One region of the Erwinia sp. 009765445 genome, then DNA from elsewhere that is predicted to be linked to it. Evidence: predicted binding sites of a transcription regulator. Region 1 holds the regulator's gene; each other region holds the start of a gene.

Evidence for each region. Region 1 encodes CRP, which controls carbon source genes, mostly activating them, when cyclic AMP is high. Its sites were predicted from a motif close to ATGTGANNNNNNTCACAT; they were not measured.
Region 2: a site for CRP is predicted at 5,028-5,045, ahead of msrB (peptide-methionine (R)-S-oxide reductase MsrB). Genes of this name have one in related genera too.
Region 3: a site for CRP is predicted at 4,943-4,960, ahead of AC3Y5R_RS18230 (YjcB family protein). Genes of this name have one in related genera too.

Annotation. Positions count from the first base shown of each region.
Region 1 covers NZ_JBYUWC010000008.1:190,754-197,411, reverse strand. The annotation lists gene AC3Y5R_RS11000 (BMP family protein) at 1-304, opposite strand, end outside; gene AC3Y5R_RS10995 (LysR family transcriptional regulator) at 416-1,315, shown strand; gene AC3Y5R_RS10990 (creatininase family protein) at 1,416-2,216, opposite strand; gene AC3Y5R_RS10985 (phosphoribulokinase) at 2,392-3,261, shown strand; gene AC3Y5R_RS10980 (OsmC family protein) at 3,291-3,695, opposite strand; gene crp (cAMP-activated global transcriptional regulator CRP) at 4,006-4,638, shown strand; gene AC3Y5R_RS10970 (YccS/YhfK family putative transporter) at 4,697-6,658, shown strand, end outside.
Region 2 covers NZ_JBYUWC010000001.1:101,300-107,957, forward strand. The annotation lists gene AC3Y5R_RS00430 (NAD(P)H nitroreductase) at 1-324, opposite strand, end outside; gene sppA (signal peptide peptidase SppA) at 518-2,374, shown strand; gene ansA (asparaginase) at 2,462-3,481, shown strand; gene pncA (bifunctional nicotinamidase/pyrazinamidase) at 3,492-4,106, shown strand; gene AC3Y5R_RS00450 (YeaC family protein) at 4,217-4,495, opposite strand; gene msrB (peptide-methionine (R)-S-oxide reductase MsrB) at 4,501-4,911, opposite strand; gene gapA (glyceraldehyde-3-phosphate dehydrogenase) at 5,251-6,246, shown strand; gene AC3Y5R_RS00465 (D-hexose-6-phosphate mutarotase) at 6,313-6,658, shown strand, end outside.
Region 3 covers NZ_JBYUWC010000017.1:53,781-60,438, forward strand. The annotation lists gene AC3Y5R_RS18210 (DMT family transporter) at 1-500, shown strand, start outside; gene AC3Y5R_RS18215 (transposase) at 1,343-1,738, opposite strand; gene AC3Y5R_RS18220 (MATE family efflux transporter) at 2,279-3,535, shown strand; gene AC3Y5R_RS18225 (ATP-grasp fold amidoligase family protein) at 3,544-4,497, shown strand; gene AC3Y5R_RS18230 (YjcB family protein) at 4,552-4,833, opposite strand; gene AC3Y5R_RS18235 (hypothetical protein) at 5,592-6,350, shown strand; gene pgaA (poly-beta-1,6 N-acetyl-D-glucosamine export porin PgaA) at 6,347-6,658, shown strand, end outside.

The sequences.
Region 1 (6,658 bases):
CAAAGCTGTGGCCGATAATCAGCGAGTAACCGTCGTCGGCATAGCCGCGGATCACCTGCTCCATCTGCGCCTGCGGCACGCTTTCGCTGTAAGCCACGGTGAAACCTTCTTTTTTCAGCGCCTGGAGCCCCTGATACGCCAGCATGCTCCAGCCGCCATCGGCAACGGAACCCGGCAACAACAATGCGATTTTGATGCTCTTATCCGCGGCCAGCGCTTTACGAGAAAGTAACGGCGCCAGAGCCGGTAACATCACCGCGCCCGCCAGCATCTTTGCAAATCCCCTGCGACTTACACCTGCCATTTTTATGCCCCCTCAACTGAAGATTGTTCAGTTATGCCGCGATTTTCGTTACCTTAAAAGCACAGTTTTTCGTACTCAACGATGCCTTAAAGGCAACACTACGGAGTCGTCATGCTTCAGCATCGCCTGTGGACCTATCTGGATGAAGTGGCGCGCAGCGGGTCAATCCGTAAAGCGGCCAGCAGACTGCATATTTCAGCTTCCGCCATTAACCGGCAAATCCTCGCGCTGGAAGAAGAACTCGGCACCCCGTTGTTCCAACGCCTGCCACGCAAAATGGTGCTGACGGCCGCCGGAGAAGTGTTGATCCACCACGTCCGCCAGACATTTAAAGAGCTGGAATGGGCGCAGATTAAGATTGAGGAGCTGAAGGGGCTGCGGCGTGGCGAAGTCACGGTAGCGATGATGAGCGGGCTGGCGGCCAATCTGATCCCCCGCGTGGCCGCTGAATTCCGGCGGGCAAATCCCAGGGTAAAATTAGTCCTGCGGCAGATGACCACCGGTCACGACATTACCAGCGCGGTGGAGTCGGGCGAGGCAGATTTAGGGCTGGGATTCGATTTTGATTTACCCCCTTCCCTCCGTACGCTGGGCAGTGCGGTCGGAAGGCTTGGGGCGGTGGTGGCACCCGGCCATCCACTGGCGGATAAAACCAGCCTGCGCCTGAGCGACTGCGTGCCCCATTCGCTGGTGATTGCCGACAAGTCGATGGTGATCCGCCCTTATCTGAACGATCTGTTCTCTCGGGCATCAGTGACCGTGCACCCGGTCATTGAAACCAATTCGATCGAGGTGATGCGTCAGGCGGCGATGGTCGACCAGGCGCTGACCTTCCTGACGCCGTTTGATATTGAGTTCGATCTGCGCAGCGGCAGGCTGATCTATATTCCGGTGCGCGAGCTGGCGCAGCGCACACAGAATCTGATGCTGATTGGGCATGATCGGGGCACCAGTGCGATTGGCAGCGTGCTGGCGGAGACCATCAAGGCAATGATGAGCCAGATGGCTTAGCGGACTTCAGCGTGCCGGAGCGGCCTTAAATCTCACGGTAAGGAAAGCGGGCAATACGGCATGCTGAAATGCGTGGCATGCCGCCTGCTGAAGGCATACTCTATTTTGACTGGTAAGGTGGCCGGTAAGCCTGCACCTCACGGATCAGCTTAATCAGCGCCTCAGCCGCCCGCCGGGTTTCGATTTTGCCGCGTTCGGCATCCGCAGCTGCGGCGTTACCGGTGGTGCCGGAAGGATGCAGATCCTCCGCCATCCAGCCAAAGCCCACGCCCCCTTCCGGGGTAAGGATGCCGCCAGTTTCCGCTAGTGCCACCGAGGCGGATACAAAATCCTCTGCATATTTCATCTGCACCAGATCCGGATGAAGATGCAGCATCACACTGGTTTCCGACTCACCGCCATGAATACCGTGCTGCCGCTCGTGTTCACTGAACAGATCGCTGGAGTCGATGGTACGGAACCAGCTGGCTCCGACGGCAAATACTCCCAGTTCAATGCGCAGCTGGCGGCAGACAATCTCCATCAGCTGCGGCTGGCCGCCATGCGAATTCCAGAAAATCAGCTTGCGGATCCCGGCGCGCCAGGCGCTTTTTGCCACTTCAAACCACACTTTGCCCAGCACATCATAAGGAAGGGTCAGCGTGCCAGGGTAATTGAGATGCTCATCAGATTTGCCGACCGGCAGTGCGGGAAGGATCAGCACCGGGAGATCTGCAGGCATCATGCCGACCGCTTCGGCAACGATCCCGGCATTAATCGCGGCATCCACCCTGACTGGCAGATGCGGGCCATGCTGCTCCACTGCGCCAATCGGCAGCACCGCAACAATCTTGTCCATCTCCAGCTCGCTGAATTCACGGGTCGAGAGATCCCACCACCAGCGTGACGAAGGCATATTCATTGAAAGTTATCTCCTGCACTGTTTTGTACAGTCTGAGCAATTTGGTGCGCTAAATGAAGCAGCAAAAATGCGGCGGCGCGTTGCTTTTTTGGCATCGGAGAGGGGCAAAGGTGACACCCGTGCGCTAAACATGATACCAATGCTGGATCGATATGATCTTTCTCAGGGAGCTAACATGTCTGCCAAACATCCGGTGATTGCCGTGACCGGTTCCAGCGGCGCGGGAACCACCACAACCAGCCTGGCCTTCCGCAAAATTTTTCAGCAGCTTAACCTGCATGCCGCCGAAGTGGAGGGGGACAGCTTTCACCGCTATACCCGGCCTGAGATGGATATGGCAATCCGCAAAGCGCGCGATATGGGCCGACACATCAGTTATTTTGGCCCTGATGCCAACGACTTCGCGCTGCTGGAGCAAACCTTCCAGGAATACGGCAAAAGCGGCAGCGGCAAGTCGCGCAAGTATCTGCATACCTATGATGAGGCGGTGCCGTGGAACCAGGTGCCGGGAACCTTCACGCCGTGGCAGCCGCTGCCGGAGCCGACTGATGTGTTGTTCTATGAAGGGCTGCACGGCGGGGTGGTAACACCGCAGAACAATGTGTCACAGCATGTGGATCTGCTGGTTGGCGTGGTGCCTATCGTTAACCTGGAGTGGATCCAGAAGCTGGTGCGTGATACCAGTGAACGCGGCCACTCGCGTGAAGCGGTAATGGACTCGGTAGTGCGTTCTATGGAGGATTACATCAACTTCATCACTCCGCAGTTCTCGCGCACGCACATTAACTTCCAGCGCGTCCCGACCGTTGATACCTCCAATCCGTTCGCCGCACGGGGCATCCCGTCGCTGGATGAAAGTTTTGTGGTGATCCACTTTCAGGGACTGGAAGATATCGACTTCCCCTATCTGCTGGCGATGCTGCAGGGTTCTTTTATCTCTCACATCAACACGCTGGTGGTACCTGGCGGCAAAATGGGGCTGGCGATGGAGCTGATCATGGGGCCGCTGGTGCAACGGTTAATCGAAGGGAAGAAGATAGAGTAGTGCCCCGACAGTGCGGGGCTCGGGATATTTTACAGCTCAATCACTTCATAGCTGTGAGTGATCTCCACACCTTTGCCCAGCATCAGCGCAACGGAGCAATATTTTTCTGCTGAGAGATCGACAGCGCGGGACACAGCTTTATCGCCCAATGCGTTACCCGTTACGATAAAATGCAGATTGATATGGGTGAAGAGACGCGGAGCCTCTTCACGCCGTTCGGAGGTCAACTTAACCTCACAGTCTTTAACATCGTGACGGCCTTTTTGCAGGATTGAAACCACGTCAATCGCGCTACAACCGCCCGCTGCCATCAACACCATCTCCATCGGGCTGGGTGCTTTATCCCCTGAGTTGCCATCCATCAGCACCTGATGTCCTGATGAGGATTCTCCCAAAAAGGTCAGCCCTTCCACCCATTTGACACGTGCCTGCATAACAAACTCCTCTAATTCATTCAGTTAACACCAGATTACGCTTTAGCAACAAAAACGGCAATGCAGCAGATTTCGCACTATGCTGAAGCGAGACAACAGAAGACACTCGTGCAAAGCTGTGCTACAAACAAGGCTGTAATACTTTCGTCAGTACTCTACAAGCTTTGACGAAACGGAACGACATAACGAGCCTGGCTTCCCACAGAAGCCGAATAAATTTCCTGACAGGGAAACGCTTGACTATTTCAACGCCTGACAGGGAACTCTGCCCCTGTATTTAAGGCACGATGACAACAGAGGATAACAGCGAATGGTTCTCGGCAAACCGCAAACAGACCCGACACTTGAATGGTTCCTGTCACATTGCCATATTCATAAGTATCCATCCAAAAGCACGCTGATTCACCAGGGTGAGAAAGCGGAAACCCTCTACTACATCGTCAAAGGCGCGGTAGCGGTGCTGATCAAGGATGAAGAAGGCAAAGAGATGATCCTCTCTTACCTCAATCAGGGCGATTTTATTGGCGAGCTTGGCCTGTTCGAAGAGGGTCAGGAGCGCAGTGCGTGGGTACGGGCAAAAACCGCGTGCGAAGTCGCTGAAATTTCCTATAAGAAATTCCGCCAGCTGATCCAGGTGAACCCCGACATTCTGATGCGTCTCTCTTCGCAGATGGCGCGCCGCCTGCAGGTAACGTCCGAGAAAGTGGGCAATTTAGCTTTCCTCGATGTGACTGGTCGCATCGCGCAAACCCTGCTCAATCTGGCTAAACAGCCGGATGCCATGACTCACCCTGACGGAATGCAGATCAAAATCACCCGTCAGGAGATCGGCCAGATTGTTGGCTGCTCCCGTGAAACCGTTGGGCGTATTTTGAAAATGCTGGAAGATCAGAACCTGATCTCGGCGCACGGTAAAACTATCGTTGTCTACGGCACACGCTAACCGGCTCTGATCCTCGGCGCAACAGTCTCTGTTGCGCCTTTTTATTTGGTACGGAGTGATGTGGCGTCGAATCATTTATCACCCTGAAGTCAACTACGCACTGCGCCAGACGCTGGTGCTCTGTTTACCGGTTGCTATCGGATGGCTGCTGGGCGATTTGCAAAAGGGATTGCTGTTCTCCTTAGTCCCGGCCTGCTGCAACATCGCCGGTCTTGATACCCCGCATAAACGCTTTTTCAAACGCCTGATCGTGGGCGGTAGCCTGTTTGCCTCCAGCAGCTTTCTGATCCAGTACCTGGGTGCACACCAGGTTCCCCTGCCCGCTATTTTGTTCGTGATGGCGATGCTGCTCGGCGTGACCGGAGAGATCAGCCCGCTGCACGGACGACTGCTGCCCGGCTCGCTGATTGCGGCGATCTTCACCCTCAGCCTGGCGGGAAGGATGCCAATCTGGCAGCCGCCGATGCTCTACGTACTGGGCACGGTCTGGTACGGCGTCTTCAACTGGTTCTGGTTCTGGCTGTGGAAAGAGCAGCCGATGCGCGAAACGCTGAGCCTGCTGTATCGGGAGCTGGCCGGTTACTGTGAAGCTAAATATACCCTGCTGACTAAACTCACCGATCCGGAAAAAGCCCTGCCGCCGCTGCTGGCCCGTCAGCAGAAAGCGGTCGATCTGATCACCACCTGCTACCAGCAAATGCACATGCTGGCCGCCAATAACGATAATCATCACAAGCGGCTGACCCGCGCCTTTCAGGTGGCGCTGGATTTGCAGGAGCATATCTCCGTCAGCCTGCATCAGCCGGAAGAGGTGCAGAAGCTGGTGGAACAGAGCCACGCCGAAGCGGTGATCCGCTGGAACGCCCAGACCATTGCGGCCAGGCTGCGCGAGCTGGCAGACGATATCCTTTATCATAAGCTGCCTGAGCGATTTACCATGGATAAGCAGCTTCAGGCGCTGGAAAAAATTTCCCGCCAGCACCGGGACAATCCGGTCGGCAACTTCTGTTATTACCACTTCAGCCGCATTGCCCGCGTCCTGCGCACTCAGCGCCCACTTTATCAGCGCGACCTGATGGCCGACCGCCAGCGCCGTCTGCCGCTGCTCCCGGCCATAAGAAGTTATCTGTCGCTGACGTCCGCCGCGCTGCGCACCGCCGCCCGTTTTGCGGTGATGCTGACCTTTGCCAGCTCGCTGGCGCTGTTCTTTAACCTGCCCAAGCCCTACTGGATTTTGATGACGGTGATGTTTGTCAGTCAGAACGGTTACAGCGCCACCAGAGTCCGGATCCAGCACAGAGCGCTGGGGACCCTTGCCGGGCTGATTATCGCTGCCGTTACTCTGCGGCTGCAGGCCCCGGAGCCTCTGGTGCTGCTGGTGATGCTGGCAATCACCCTGATCAGCTACCTGTTTATCCGTAAGTTCTACGGCTGGGCGATGATTGGCTTTACCGTCACGGCGGTTTACTCCCTTCAACTGCTGTCACTGAACGGGGCTGATTTCCTGCTGCCGCGCCTGATGGATACGCTGATGGGCTGCCTGATTGCCTTTGGCGGCATGATCTGGCTGTGGCCGCAGTGGCAAAGCGGGCTGCTGCGGCAGAATGCGCACGATGCGCTGGAAGCCTATCAGGGAGCGCTGCAGATGCTGCTGGGCAACGAGCAGGACCCGGTAAAGCTGGCTTACCAGCGTATGCGGGTCAATCAGGCTCATAACGCCCTCTTTAACTCGCTGAATCAGGCGATGCAGGAGCCCGGTTTCGATTCGAGTTATCTGGCAGACATGAAGCTGTGGGTGACGCACAGCCAGTTTATCGTTGAGCACATCAACGCGATGACCATCCTCGCGCGTGAGCATACCATGCTGACGTCATCGCTGGCGGAGCGGTATTTGCAGTCCTGTGAGATTGCGTTACAGCGCTGCCAGCAGCGACTGGAATATGACGGCCCCAGCTCTGACACTAACGTGCTGGATGGCCAGGGAGAAATTCAGCAGGGTCCGGTGACCATTCTGGAAAGG
Region 2 (6,658 bases), on a different contig from region 1:
GACCTGCTCCCAGCGCGGAACTTTGTGATGCTCTTCGCAATGCGCCACCACGGTAATGATCATCGGCGCGCGAAAAGGCGACTGTTTTGCTTTGTCGATGGCCTTCTCATCCATGCTGTCATTTCGTGCTGCGGTTTCCAGCAGATCGCTGAAACGCTCGCGGCCCTGATTTTCGACAATAATAAACCGCCATGGCTGTAGCGTTCCATGGTCCGGTGCACGCATACCAGCGCGAAGAATGTTTTCCAACGCCTCGCCTGCCGGTGCTGGTTCACTCAACCGTGATGCTGAACGACGGTTAACCACTAAATCAAGTGCATCCATAACTGACTCCTGATAATGATTTTCATTTAGCTGAAACTAGCACAGGATGATGATTTGTTACAGCATCGCGCTTTTTCCTGCTGACAATTTCGCCCCTGCTATTTAGGATGTGACCAACACCACCCTGTTTGCGCCGTTTTACTTTTCAACTGGCGGACGCAGCGGGCTTTTTTACCGCTATTATGGAGATCATATGCGCATCTTGTGGCGAGCGATCGCTGGTTTTTTCAAATGGACATGGCGACTGCTGAATTTCGTCCGCGAGTTTATCCTCAACCTGTTTCTGGTGTTGTTGATCCTGGTTTGTGTCGGTATTTACTTTCAGTTCAGTAAATCCAGTACGCCAGTCGAACCTCAGAAAGGGGCACTGGTTGTCGATCTCAGCGGCACGGTGGTGGATAAACCTTCAGTCAGTAACAAACTCAGCAAAATTGGCCGTCAGTTACTCGGCACCAGCAGCGACCGCCTGAAGGAGAACTCCCTCTTTGACGTGGTGGATGCTATTCGTCAGGCCAAAGATGATGCCAATATCACCGGCATGGTTCTTGACCTGCGCGACTTCGCCGGAGCAGATCAACCATCTCTGCAGTACATCGGTAAGGCTCTGCGTGAATTCCGCGACAGCGGTAAGCAAATCTATGCCACCGGTGACAGCTACAGCCAGGCGCAATATTACCTGGCCAGCTTCGCCAACAAAATCTATCTCTCCCCTCAGGGAACGGTGGATCTGCATGGCTTCGCCACCAACGGTCTTTACTACAAGACCCTGCTGGATAAGCTGAAAATCAGCTCACACGTCTTCCGTGTCGGCACTTATAAGTCGGCGGTAGAACCGTTCCTGCGCGATGATATGTCACCGGCAGCGCGTGATGCGGACAGCCGCTGGATTGGCGAACTGTGGCAGAACTACCTCAACACCATCGCCGCTAATCGCCAGATTACGCCTGAACAGGTGTTCCCGGGCGCTCAGGGCGTGCTGGACGGCCTGCAGAAAGTCGGTGGAGATACGGCTCAGTATGCCAAAGATAACAAGCTGGTTGATGAGCTGGCTTCCCGCGCGGCAGTAGATCAGCAGATGAGTAAAATCTTCGGCTGGGATAAAGCGGCCAGTGATTTTAAAGGCACCAGCATTTACGACTATCAGGTCAAGGATTACAGCACGACTGACGGCAACATTGCCGTGGTGATGGCGAACGGCGCAATTATGGACGGCGATGAAACACCGGGCAGCGTCGGCGGCGATACCACCGCGATGGAAATTCGTCAGGCGCGCCTGGATCCGAAAATCAAGGCAATCGTGTTCCGCATTAACAGCCCTGGCGGCAGCGTGACGGCTTCCGAGACCATTCGTGAAGAACTGGCTGCGGCGAAGGAATCGGGTAAACCGGTGGTGGTTTCCATGGGCGGTATGGCTGCCTCCGGTGGTTACTGGATCTCCACTCCGGCTAACTACATCATCGCCAGCCCAAGTACGCTTACCGGATCCATCGGCATTTTCGGGGTGATTAACACCGTTGAAAACACGCTGGACTCAATTGGTGTGCATACCGATGGCGTCTCCACTTCGCCACTGGCTGATGTGGCAACCACCAAGGCGCTACCGCCTGAGGTTGCGCAGATGATGCAACTGAGCATCCAGAACGGTTACAAAAACTTCCTTGGCCTGGTCGCCAGCTCGCGCGGTAAAACACCAGAGCAGATTGACCAGATTGCCCAGGGTCACGTCTGGACCGGCAGCGATGCAAAATCCAACGGTCTGGTGGATTCACTTGGTGACTTCGACGATGCCGTGGCAAAAGCGGCCGAACTGGCAAAACTCAAGCAGTGGCATCTCAACTGGTATCAGGATGAACCCGGCTTTATTGACCTGCTGTTCAGCCAGATGAACGTGTCAGCCCGCGCCGCGCTGCCGGATGCTCTTAAAGCTTATCTGCCTGCGCCAATGATCGACGTAATGGCGGCAATGAAAAACCAGCCGGGTCTGTTTGATAACCTCAACGATCCGCAAAACCGCTATGCCATGTGCCTTACCTGTGGACAGGTGAAATAACATAACCCGCAGCCCGGCATCTGGTCGGGCTGCTTTTGCTCTGCTTTCCCCTTATACTTCGCCTTTTTGGCAAGCCTGAGTCTTTAAATGCATAAGAAATCAATTTACGTCGCCTATACTGGCGGGACCATCGGCATGCAGCGTTCCGAGCATGGCTATATTCCGGTATCGGGCCACCTGCAAACCCAGCTGGCGAATATGCCAGAATTCCACCGCGCCGAGATGCCGGACTTCACTATACACGAGTACTCGCCGTTAATCGACTCATCGGATATGACGCCACAGGATTGGCAATCGATTGCGGATGATATCCAGGCTAATTACGATAAATACGATGGCTTTGTGATCCTGCATGGCACAGATACCATGGCCTTCACCGCTTCAGCTCTCTCCTTTATGCTGGAGAATCTGTCCAAGCCGGTAATTGTGACAGGGTCACAAATCCCTCTGGCAGAACTGCGTTCAGACGGGCAGCAAAACCTGCTGAATTCCCTGTTCGTTGCCGCCAACTACCCGATCAACGAAGTTGCACTGTTCTTCAACAACACGCTGTATCGCGGTAACCGTACAACCAAGGCCCATGCCGATGGCTTCAACGCCTTCGCCTCGCCTAACCTTGCGCCGCTGCTTGAAGCGGGCATCCATATCCGTCGCCTGAACACCCCTGCCGCGCCAATGGGCCCGGGCGAGCTGATTGTGCACCCTATTACGCCACAGCCGATTGGCGTGGTGACTATCTATCCCGGAATTTCTTCCGATGTGGTAAGCAACTTCCTGCGTCAGCCGGTGAAAGCGCTGATCCTGCGTTCTTATGGCGTTGGCAATGCCCCACAGAACCCGGCCTTCCTGAAGGAGCTGAAAGAAGCTTCCGATCGCGGCATTGTTGTGGTCAACCTGACTCAGTGTATGTCCGGCAAGGTGAATATGGGTGGCTACGCCACCGGTAACGCCCTGGCGCTGGCAGGCGTGATCAGCGGTTATGATTTAACGGTAGAAGCAACGCTGACCAAGCTGCACTATCTGCTGAGCCAGAATCTGACCAGCGAGCAGGTGCGCCAGCAGATGCAGATTAACCTGCGCGGTGAACTGACCCCGGACGATAAGTGAGAGAGCGATAATGACCACACAGCAGGCGCTGCTTCTGATTGATTTACAAAATGACTTCTGTCCCGGTGGCGCGCTGGCGGTCAGCGGAGGCGATGAAGTCATCGCTATTGCTAACCAGTACGCCGCAGAATTTCACCAGCGAGGTCAGCCGGTGGTGGCCTCGCTGGACTGGCATCCGGCGGAACATGGCAGCTTTGCTTCCAACTCCGGCCAGGCAGCCTGGACGTTGGGCAAACTTGAGGGGCTGTCGCAGGTTTGGTGGCCCGATCACTGTATCCAGCACGGAGCCGGTGCGCAGCTGCATCCCGGGCTGGATCAACGCTATATCAGCGAGAAGATTTATAAAGGGCAGGATCCGAAGGTGGACAGCTACAGTGCATTCTTCGATAACGGCCACCGCAATAAAACCACGCTGGATCTGTGGCTCAAAAACCACGGGATTACCGCCCTGACGGTGATGGGTCTGGCAACGGATTACTGTGTGAAATACAGCGTGCTGGACGCACTGGCGCTGGGCTACACCGTTACGGTGATCGCTGCAGGTTGTCGTGGCGTCAATCTGGCATCGGGTGACAGTGAGCAAGCGCTGGCAGATATGGCGGCAAAGGGTGCCATTATTTTATAAACCCATTGCCAGTCAGATGCGCAGCCATTGCTGAACCGTCAGCATTCGCTGCCATTATAAGGGGGCCTTCTGCGCCCCTTTTTAACGCCATTTATTCCTGAAGGAATAATTTACTGCAACCGGATATGGGTGACGTTGTCATCCTCAATGCCGAACTCCTCTTTCAGCTGCTTCTTGGTTTTCATCACCATTTCGCCGCCCTTACCCACGCTCATGTGCTGAGGCTGTTCGTTATGGCGAGCCTGCCAGAGCATCACCAGTTGCAGACTGTTTTCCTTCTGTTCTGGCGTCAGAGCCACGCCATCAGCCCATTTGCCGGTTTCCACTGCGGTGACCAGACGCTGATAAACTTCCGGCGTCATGGCGGCAATCATCTCATCCAGCTCCATAGCAACTATCCTTTAATATTATTGCCATCATCGTCGGTAAAGCTTAACGAGGCGGAGTTAACACAGTAACGCTCTCCAGTTGGCTGTGGGCCATCAGGGAAAACGTGCCCCAGGTGTGCATCACAGTTGCCGCAGCGGATTTCAATACGCTGCATACCGTGCGAATCATCTTCAATATATTTAATAGAATCTTCATGATACGACTGATAAAAACTCGGCCAGCCGCAGCCGGAGTCGTATTTAGTTTCAGACAGGAACAGCGGCGAGTTGCACACCAGGCAGTGATAAATTCCCTCGCCTTTGTTGTGCAGCAATTTACCTGAGAAAGGCGGTTCGGTGCCGCGATGCTGCGTGACATAGCGCTGCATTTCGTTGAGGTCGGTTTCTGGGCTCAGTTGCTTCGGGTCATTAGCCATTTTGCTACTCTCGGGGGGTGAATCTGAAAATATCGGCTACTATTCTAACAAATACTTAACAACGTCAGGGGATTTTTTCGTTTCAGGGGGAGTCTGAAAGTGACCTGAAGATGAAAATGTGACTCAGATCACCCTTTGAGTTCGCCACCCCTTTATATTTGGGCAGAGCGTCCCCATATGAACCTTTATCGGTGGTCAGGGAACACGCATCCAGGGCAATAATTCCTGCTTTGCGGTTTGATTTGTCGCAACTATTGAAGCGATTCCGCTTGACGCCTGGTAAGGTTTTTGTAATTTTACAGCCAACCTTTTATTCACTAACAACAGCTGGTGGAATATATGACTATCAAAGTAGGTATCAACGGTTTTGGCCGTATCGGTCGCATCGTTTTCCGTGCTGCTCAGCAGCGTTCTGACATCGAGATCGTGGGCATCAACGATCTGCTGGACGCAGAGTACATGGCTTACATGCTGAAATATGACTCTACTCACGGTCGTTTCGACGGCACTGTAGAAGTTAAAGACGGCCACCTGGTTGTCAACGGCAAAACCATCCGTGTTACCTCTGAACGCGATCCGGCTAACCTTAAGTGGAATGAAATCGGTGTTGACGTTGTTGCTGAAGCAACCGGTATCTTCCTGACCGACGAAACTGCGCGTAAGCACATCGAAGCTGGTGCCAAGAAAGTCGTGCTGACCGGTCCTTCTAAGGATGACACCCCAATGTTCGTGATGGGCGTGAACCATAAATCTTACGCTGGCCAGGAGATCGTTTCTAACGCATCCTGCACCACTAACTGCCTGGCACCACTGGCTAAAGTGATCAACGACAAGTTCGGTATCGTTGAAGCGCTGATGACCACTGTTCACGCAACCACCGCTACTCAGAAAACCGTTGATGGCCCGTCTCACAAAGACTGGCGCGGCGGCCGCGGCGCATCTCAGAACATCATCCCTTCTTCTACCGGTGCTGCTAAAGCGGTAGGTAAAGTGATCCCTGAGCTGAACGGCAAACTGACTGGTATGGCGTTCCGCGTTCCTACCCCTAACGTTTCCGTAGTTGACCTGACTGCACGTCTGGCTAAGCCTGCTTCTTACAAAGAAATCTGTGCAGCAATCAAAGCCGCAGCCGAAGGCGAAATGAAAGGCGTCCTGGGCTACACCGAAGACGAAGTGGTTTCTACCGATTTCAACGGCGAAACGCTGACTTCTATCTTTGATGCGAAAGCCGGTATCGCACTGAGCGACACTTTCGTGAAGCTGGTTTCCTGGTACGATAACGAAACTGGTTACTCCAACAAGGTCCTGGACCTGGTTGCTCACATCGCTAAATAAGCGCGATGAACTGACTCTGAGGGCGACTACGGTCGCCCTTTTTTTTCGCTAAAGGAAAGTTTTCTGATGAACGAAAAAATTTTTTCGCTTCCGGTTATCAACCAAATCACCCCGTATATTTCTCAACGCAAGATTGGCGACCTTCCCGTTGTGGTGATCGTCCATCCAAAAGTGCGTGCCGCCGTCACCCTGCAGGGTGCTCACCTGATTGCCTGGCAGCCGAACGGTGAAAAGCCGGTGATCTGGTTGAGTGAGAAAACGGCCTGGGCTACCGGTAAAGCTATCCGGGGCGGCGTACCTATCTGCTGGCCGTGGTTTGGACCTGCAGGTGAACCCGCTCATGGTTTTGCCCGCACCCTGCCATGGACGCTGTCAGCGCATGATGAGAACGATGAGAGCGTGATGCTGACGC
Region 3 (6,658 bases), on a different contig from region 1:
ATCTGAGTGGCATCCTGCTGGCAGTGGTCGCAATGGTTTGCTGGACATGGTATCCGCTGCGCAACGCACGCTGGCTGCGTGAGCATCCGGACCGCAAAGCCACAACCTGGGCGACGGCTCAGGGCATCGCCACTTTACCGCTGGCGGTGGTGGGATATCTGCTGGTCAGCCTGCAATTGCACTTCACCCGCCCCGATTTTTCGCTGCCGCTGGGACCGCGACCGGAAGTGTTTATTCCGCTGATGATCCTGATTGGCCTTCTCTGCTCCTGGCTTGGAGCGCTGTGCTGGAATGAGGCGAGCCAGCGCTTGCCTACGGTACTGGTTGGCCCTTTGATCGTTTTCGAAACCCTTGCAGGGCTGGCCTATACTTTTCTGCTGCGAAGCAGCTGGCCACCATTACTGACCGCCTGTGGAATCGCCTGTCTCGTGGCTGGAGTGGTTCTGGCAACCAGGATAAAGCCTGAGCCGGTAGTCCAGCAATTAACTGTCTCAAAATGAGGTGATAATAACGGTCAGGGCCGGTTTTTAAATCCCGGTCCTGCTGCCGGGTGGCTCCTTCTTTAACCAAAATTGTGATATCACCCGCATTTTTATCTCTAATTTTTTTCCTGAAATGCCGTTTTTTTTTCGCCAATCCCCTGGCACAGGAAGCAATTGTTCCGCTATAAGATTAATCGCTAATGCGATTCCTTCCTATTTTGGGACAGTCAATTTTCCCTGTTCATTAGCCGGATGGAAATTTTTGAGACGGTTTTTAATTTATCAAACCACCATTAACTCAAATTTTCCGCCCACTCTCTTTGAATGACAGGTCTGCAACGGCTTTGGAAACATTAGAAATACTGAGTTAAGGTATTGTCTGATGGTTGCTTTTCAGGCGAAATCCAGCCTAATGTTAAGTTTTACTACTTAATTAATGGCGGTGTTGTGGGTGGGGAAGTTAAAGAATTGTCCGTTTGATGGGGTGTTTCGTTAGTTTTGTAAGTGGCACATGAAATGATTTTTTGGAAGATGAGTGAGCATTGTGAATCAATGTTAAAATCGAATACATCACTTTTTTTGAACAAAAAGGGAGGTTTATAGCGCTTTAAGTAAGTGGTGCTAATGTCATAATGGGGTGCATTTATCTCTTAAATTTGAGATAAATGCACCATTAACTATATGACTTTAATGCAAAATTTTTTCTTGCGAAGGTAATATGACGACCTGGCAGGTGACAGCCGTGATGATTAACTCATCAGGAAAATATGTCGCCTGAAAATGAAAGTATCTTTTTCAATTAACAGTGGGAATATTTTAATTTTTAGCTGGGCGAATAAAAAATGTGTCGCCCGTCTCAATTAATGATTTTCCAGGTTGTACGGATAATGATACACGCTGCGGCTAATATCCAGCAACCGGCAGCTGCGGCGGGTACCGATTTCGTAAGTGTCCTGTAAAAAATTAACTGCCTGACGCTTGTCATTGGTAGTAAAGAAGTTTTTCAGGACGCTCTGTAACATTTCCTTATCAGAAGAGAGCGTTAGCAGTTCGCGCTCCATGGTGTGCACTTTCTCTTCCAACTCTTTGATTTTTCTACCCTCCTCAGAGAAAAGACCGGCATATTTCTTTTTCCAGCTATAGAAAGTGGCCTCGGAAATCCCCAGATCTTCACAGATCTCCTTTACTTTAACCCCGCACTCCGATGCTTTAATAGCATTGGTGATTTGCTCTTCTGTATATCGTGACTTTCTCATAAATGCTATTACCTTTCTTAACTATAATGTGATGAGAACAACTTCACTAATTCATGGATCTAAATGTTCCAGGAATTAGCTGAATGTTGTTAAGTTCGCGATTTGAATGGCACACATTAAGTTAAAGTATTATGAAGAAATATCATCATGGGATTTCTCCGATTTTATTTTATTAGAGGCCAGTTAGCTTTCGATATTCTGTTTTTTGTTATAAATTCGTTCGTATCGGCAGCGAGGGCTGGTGGATGATTCAGATTAATCCAGCTCACAGAAAAAAATCTGTGCCAAAATAAATTACCGATTTAGAGATTTGCTGATTTGGCTCACAGGAATTCAAGTCCAGATATAATCAGAATATTCCTGAAGGATGATAAGTTTAAAATAAATCTTTTGAATAAGAGCGGGTTCGTTTCGTCCGCATAATAAAAAAATTTTCAGAGCCCACTTGGGTTCAGGGTTAGCTTGGCGTGACTTTCTCCCTTGTAGACAAGGACGTACCGAGTATTGGCAATACGTTAAAGCACTACAAAGGATGCTTGGATGAAACACAGTGTCGTATCAAATGCAGCCTGGATGATGTCAGAGAAAGTGGTCTCTGTATTCGGTGTGATATTTGTCACATCCTATGTCGCTAAATCTTTTGGCCCATCCGTTTTTGGTCAAATAGCATTTTCTGCCTCACTTTTTTCAATTGTTCAGACCATTGCTATATTCGGGACTGAAACCATTCTGTTTAAAAGTATCAGCAAAAGTGCGACCAAGGGCATACGCCTGATGGCGGTGGCAAAACAATTGCGTATGGCGTTGTTATTATTACTGTCCGTACCGGTTTTGATTTATGTCTGGTTAATTATGCGGGAAAACTTTCTGGTTTTCGCCATTGCTGCATTTCTGTCATCGCTGTTCGTGACGCAGGATATCTTCAGCGTTTATAACAACGCCAGGCTGGAATCGCGCATGAACACCATTGCTAATGCAACAGGGATGGCACTCAGTTTTGGGATCAGTTTTACCGTGGCCTGGCTGAAGCTGAACCCCGTGTGGCTCTCGTTATCGATCGTGTCGGTGACACTGGTGCCTTACCTGATCAAGCGAAATATCTTCTTTCAGGCCAACAGCATCAGTCCGCCACCGAAGCGAAAGCACCGCAGCTACCTGCGCTATCTGTTTCATGCCGGGTTGCCGCTGGCGATTTCCAGCGTGTTTATCTCAATTCAGGTAAAGCTCGCACAGTTTTTCCTGGTTGGCGTGGGTTCAGCGCATGAGCTGGGGCTGTTTACCGCTGCGAATACGATCTCTGCCTCGTGGATTTTTATCCCTGTGGCAATCATTACATCCAGCTTCTCTGAGATCTTCAGGGAGCGGGCGGATGTGGCTGCGAAGTTAGCTGCGAAGCTGTATGGCTATGTTATGGCAGTCTCATTTTTGATGCTCTTAATCGTCGCGCTGTTTGGCGAGCAGATCATCCGTTCCCTTTATGGGCATGACTACACACAATCGGGAAATCTCGTTACGTTATTGTCGTTAGCAACCTGTTTTTCGGCAATGGGAACAGTAGCTTATCGTTACATGGTGAAAGAAGGTGGGTTTAATTATCTGCTGGTAAAGATCGTTTTACTGGTGGTGATTAGCGTGGCAACCAACTGGTTTTTCATTCGTTCCTGGGGACTGACAGGCGCTGCCTGGAGCGTACTGGTTACCGAGCTGTTGTCCCTCACGGTAATGAACTATTTCTTTAAGAATGGCGTCATTCTTAAAATACAGCTTTCCTCACTTAACTACAAAACCTACAAATGAGGTAAAAAATGTCAAAACTCAAAGCACAATTGAGAAACAGCGTCTTATACCTTCTCAGGAAAATGCCGTGGTCTTACCAGGACAGATTTCATTATTATCGTAAATTTAAAAAGTTACCCAATATTCGCCAGCCGAAATTGTTTAATGAGAAAATTCTGTATCGTAAATTTGTCACCGGCGACTATGTTCGTTATGGGATCCTTTCGGACAAAGTATTGGTGAGAGACTACATAGCAAAAACCATTGGTAACGAGTATTTAATTCCCTTGCTGCACGAAACGGATAAGCCCGTTACGCTGTTAGGACTTAAGTCGTTAAAAGATACGGTTATAAAATCCAACCACGGCTCAGGAATGGTGGAAATCCTGCTGGAAGAACCGGATTGTATTCAGAAGCAGTTGCTGATCAAGCGGTGCGAAGAGTGGCTAACCCGTGACTTCTCACTGGAAGCGCGTGAAATCCATTATCGCTATATCAAACCGCGGATTTTGGTTGAGCAGTACGTAGGTGACGGCAAGTTTGCTGCTGTCGACTATAAGTTTCATATGTTTAACAAGAAAGACGGCAACTTTGAGTACGTGCTGCAGATCATCTACAACCGTTGTGGAAACTCACCGCTGTCGATGAACTTCTACGTTAACAGCCTGACGTCGTGCTTCTATAAAATCCGCGATACCGGGTTGGACATCAGCAACGATTTGCCGACGCTGTACAAAGCGCTGGAGCTGAGCAAGAAACTGGCGAATGATTTCGACTACGTGCGGGTGGACTGGTACATCAATGACGGGCAGATTTACTTTGGTGAGCTGACCTTCACGCCGGGCGCGGGGCTGGTGACCGGACTGGATCACGGTCTCAATGAGATCATGGGCAACATGTGGGTGCAGGACCATAAATCTGAGGTTTTGCCAAGACCGGCAGGTGAAGTGGCAGCATTGCCTGTGGTGTTGAAGAAAGTCTGAACTGCGCCACGACACGACGAGCCGCTTTCTCTCAGAACGCGGCTCGTTTGCATTTTAAGGCATTGGGTAGTCAGTCGGGGTATGGCTCATCACGTCGACAAACACATCTTTGGTGATATGCCAGAAGTTGAGCAGGTTATCCATGCTCAGAGTGATACCCAGCAGGCCGGTCACGAACCAGCATGACATGCCGATCCCGACGCCGGTAAAGATGAATGCCATGCCGTTATGGCTGGTCTGGCGGCACTTCACTTTCAACGTGCTGGCCATAAACATCATCACTGCGCTAACCAGTTCCCATCTCATCAACACCAGGCTGGCGGTTAAGGTACCCATATCTTTTCAAACTCCGCGACAAATCATGCCTGACATTGATCTGCGCCACATGCAGGACAAAAAGTTGCCAGGATTGCTTTTTATCTGAGCTGGCTCAGGAGCCATAGAAGTGTGACGACGGTCACATTATATCACTCGATTTTAAAAATTGAACAATTTTTAGGCCTGGTATGGTAGTTTTTTTGCACCTGTTAAAATACATCTTAATTTCCCGTGGGTTATCATTTTTGCGTGATTGGGCCTGATGGTATAACAGGCCAGATTAATTTAACTTAGTCAAAAAGTTGGTCGTTTCTCACACCGCGAATTCTGCCAATTAAGCAATTGTTTTTATCATCCTTAGAATTTTATATTTAATTTAAGGAGGTTAGCCCTATTTTGAGACGATTGATGAGAATTGTTATCATTTATAAAGTTTAATTTTTCTTGGTATTACCGCTGTTTCTGCTGCCAGTAACTTATTAAAAAACAACCCTTTAATATTGCTAGCAATATTAAAGGGCAGATAATCACTTAACGTCCGTTTAGGCATTTTTCATTCTGACTTAAGTCAAATTAACCTCTTTAAGAGGAATCTGACCTGTCGAAAGTTGTACAAGCCGACATTGGGTTGTAGGTTTTTTTTAAACAAAAAGTCTTATAACTCATTCCCTTCCATTGCGAGGGGGGGAGAATTCCTGTCCCTCAAATAAGCTCGCTCAATAATCGTCATCGTGAAATGTCTTTATGGAGCAATAAAAATTAAATAAGGAGCCTTTGTGTTTTTCAATGGCTGTTTGCGGCTGAAAGGCCTGTTTTATCACCAGAGAACTTCCCTGGCTCTGTGTCTGCTACTGGGTTCATTACCACAGAGCAGCCAGGCCTCGGAAACCTATGACCAGATGATTGTTCAGGCCCGGTCGGGCAACAGCTCACCGGTGCTGGACTGGCTGGCGAAGGAGGCTGAACGCCGTCCGCTGACCCGTGGAGAATTGGCTGACTGGTTGCAGATTGCTGGTTGGGCAAACCAGGACCGCCAGGTTGTCGACATCTGGCAGCGTTATCAGGCCAGTGGGCCTCTGCCTGTGCGGGCCAAAGTGGCTGTTGCCCGGGCTTACCGTAATCTGAAAGAGTGGAATACCTCTCTGCTGCTGTGGCATGAGGCTCTGCGGGCTGAGACTGACAATGACGATCTGAACAGCGGGCTGATCATGACGCTGGCGGACAGCGGTGACACCACTTCAGCTCAGCAGCTTGCCCGCCAGCGTCTCGTTGTCAGGCAGACTCCTCAACGTTATCTGGATCTGACCTACGCTCAGCGAGCGGCAGGCAGGGACTGGGACGCTCTGCAAACGGCCAGCGAAGCGAAACGCCATTTTCCTGATGACGTTACCCTGCGCCGCGACTATGCTGCCACACTTTCGATGAACCGGGTCAGTGGCCCGGCGCTGCGGAATGCGGCACTGTCCAACTTCCTGCTGCAGAACAGCGCAAGCTTCAGGCTGATGCAGCGGCACAAGAAGTTCGTATCGCCGTGACTGCCAGCCGTTCGGAGGCTGAGCGTTTTCGTGTAGCCGACCGCGCGCTTGCCGACTACGACCGCCTGCTGGCTGCCTGGAAAAACCTCCAGTCTGCCCGGGCAGACTATCAGCGGGCACGGATCGATCGCCTTGGGGCGCTGGTTGCCCGCAGCCGGATGCGGGAAGCGACGGAGGAGTATCAGCAGCTGATAGCCGAAGGGCAAACCATCCCGCCTTATGCCCAGCGCTGGGCGGCTTCCGCATGGCTTTACCAGCACCAGCCGGACAAAGCCCTGAAGCTGTATCAGGCGGTGCGGGCTGAAGGG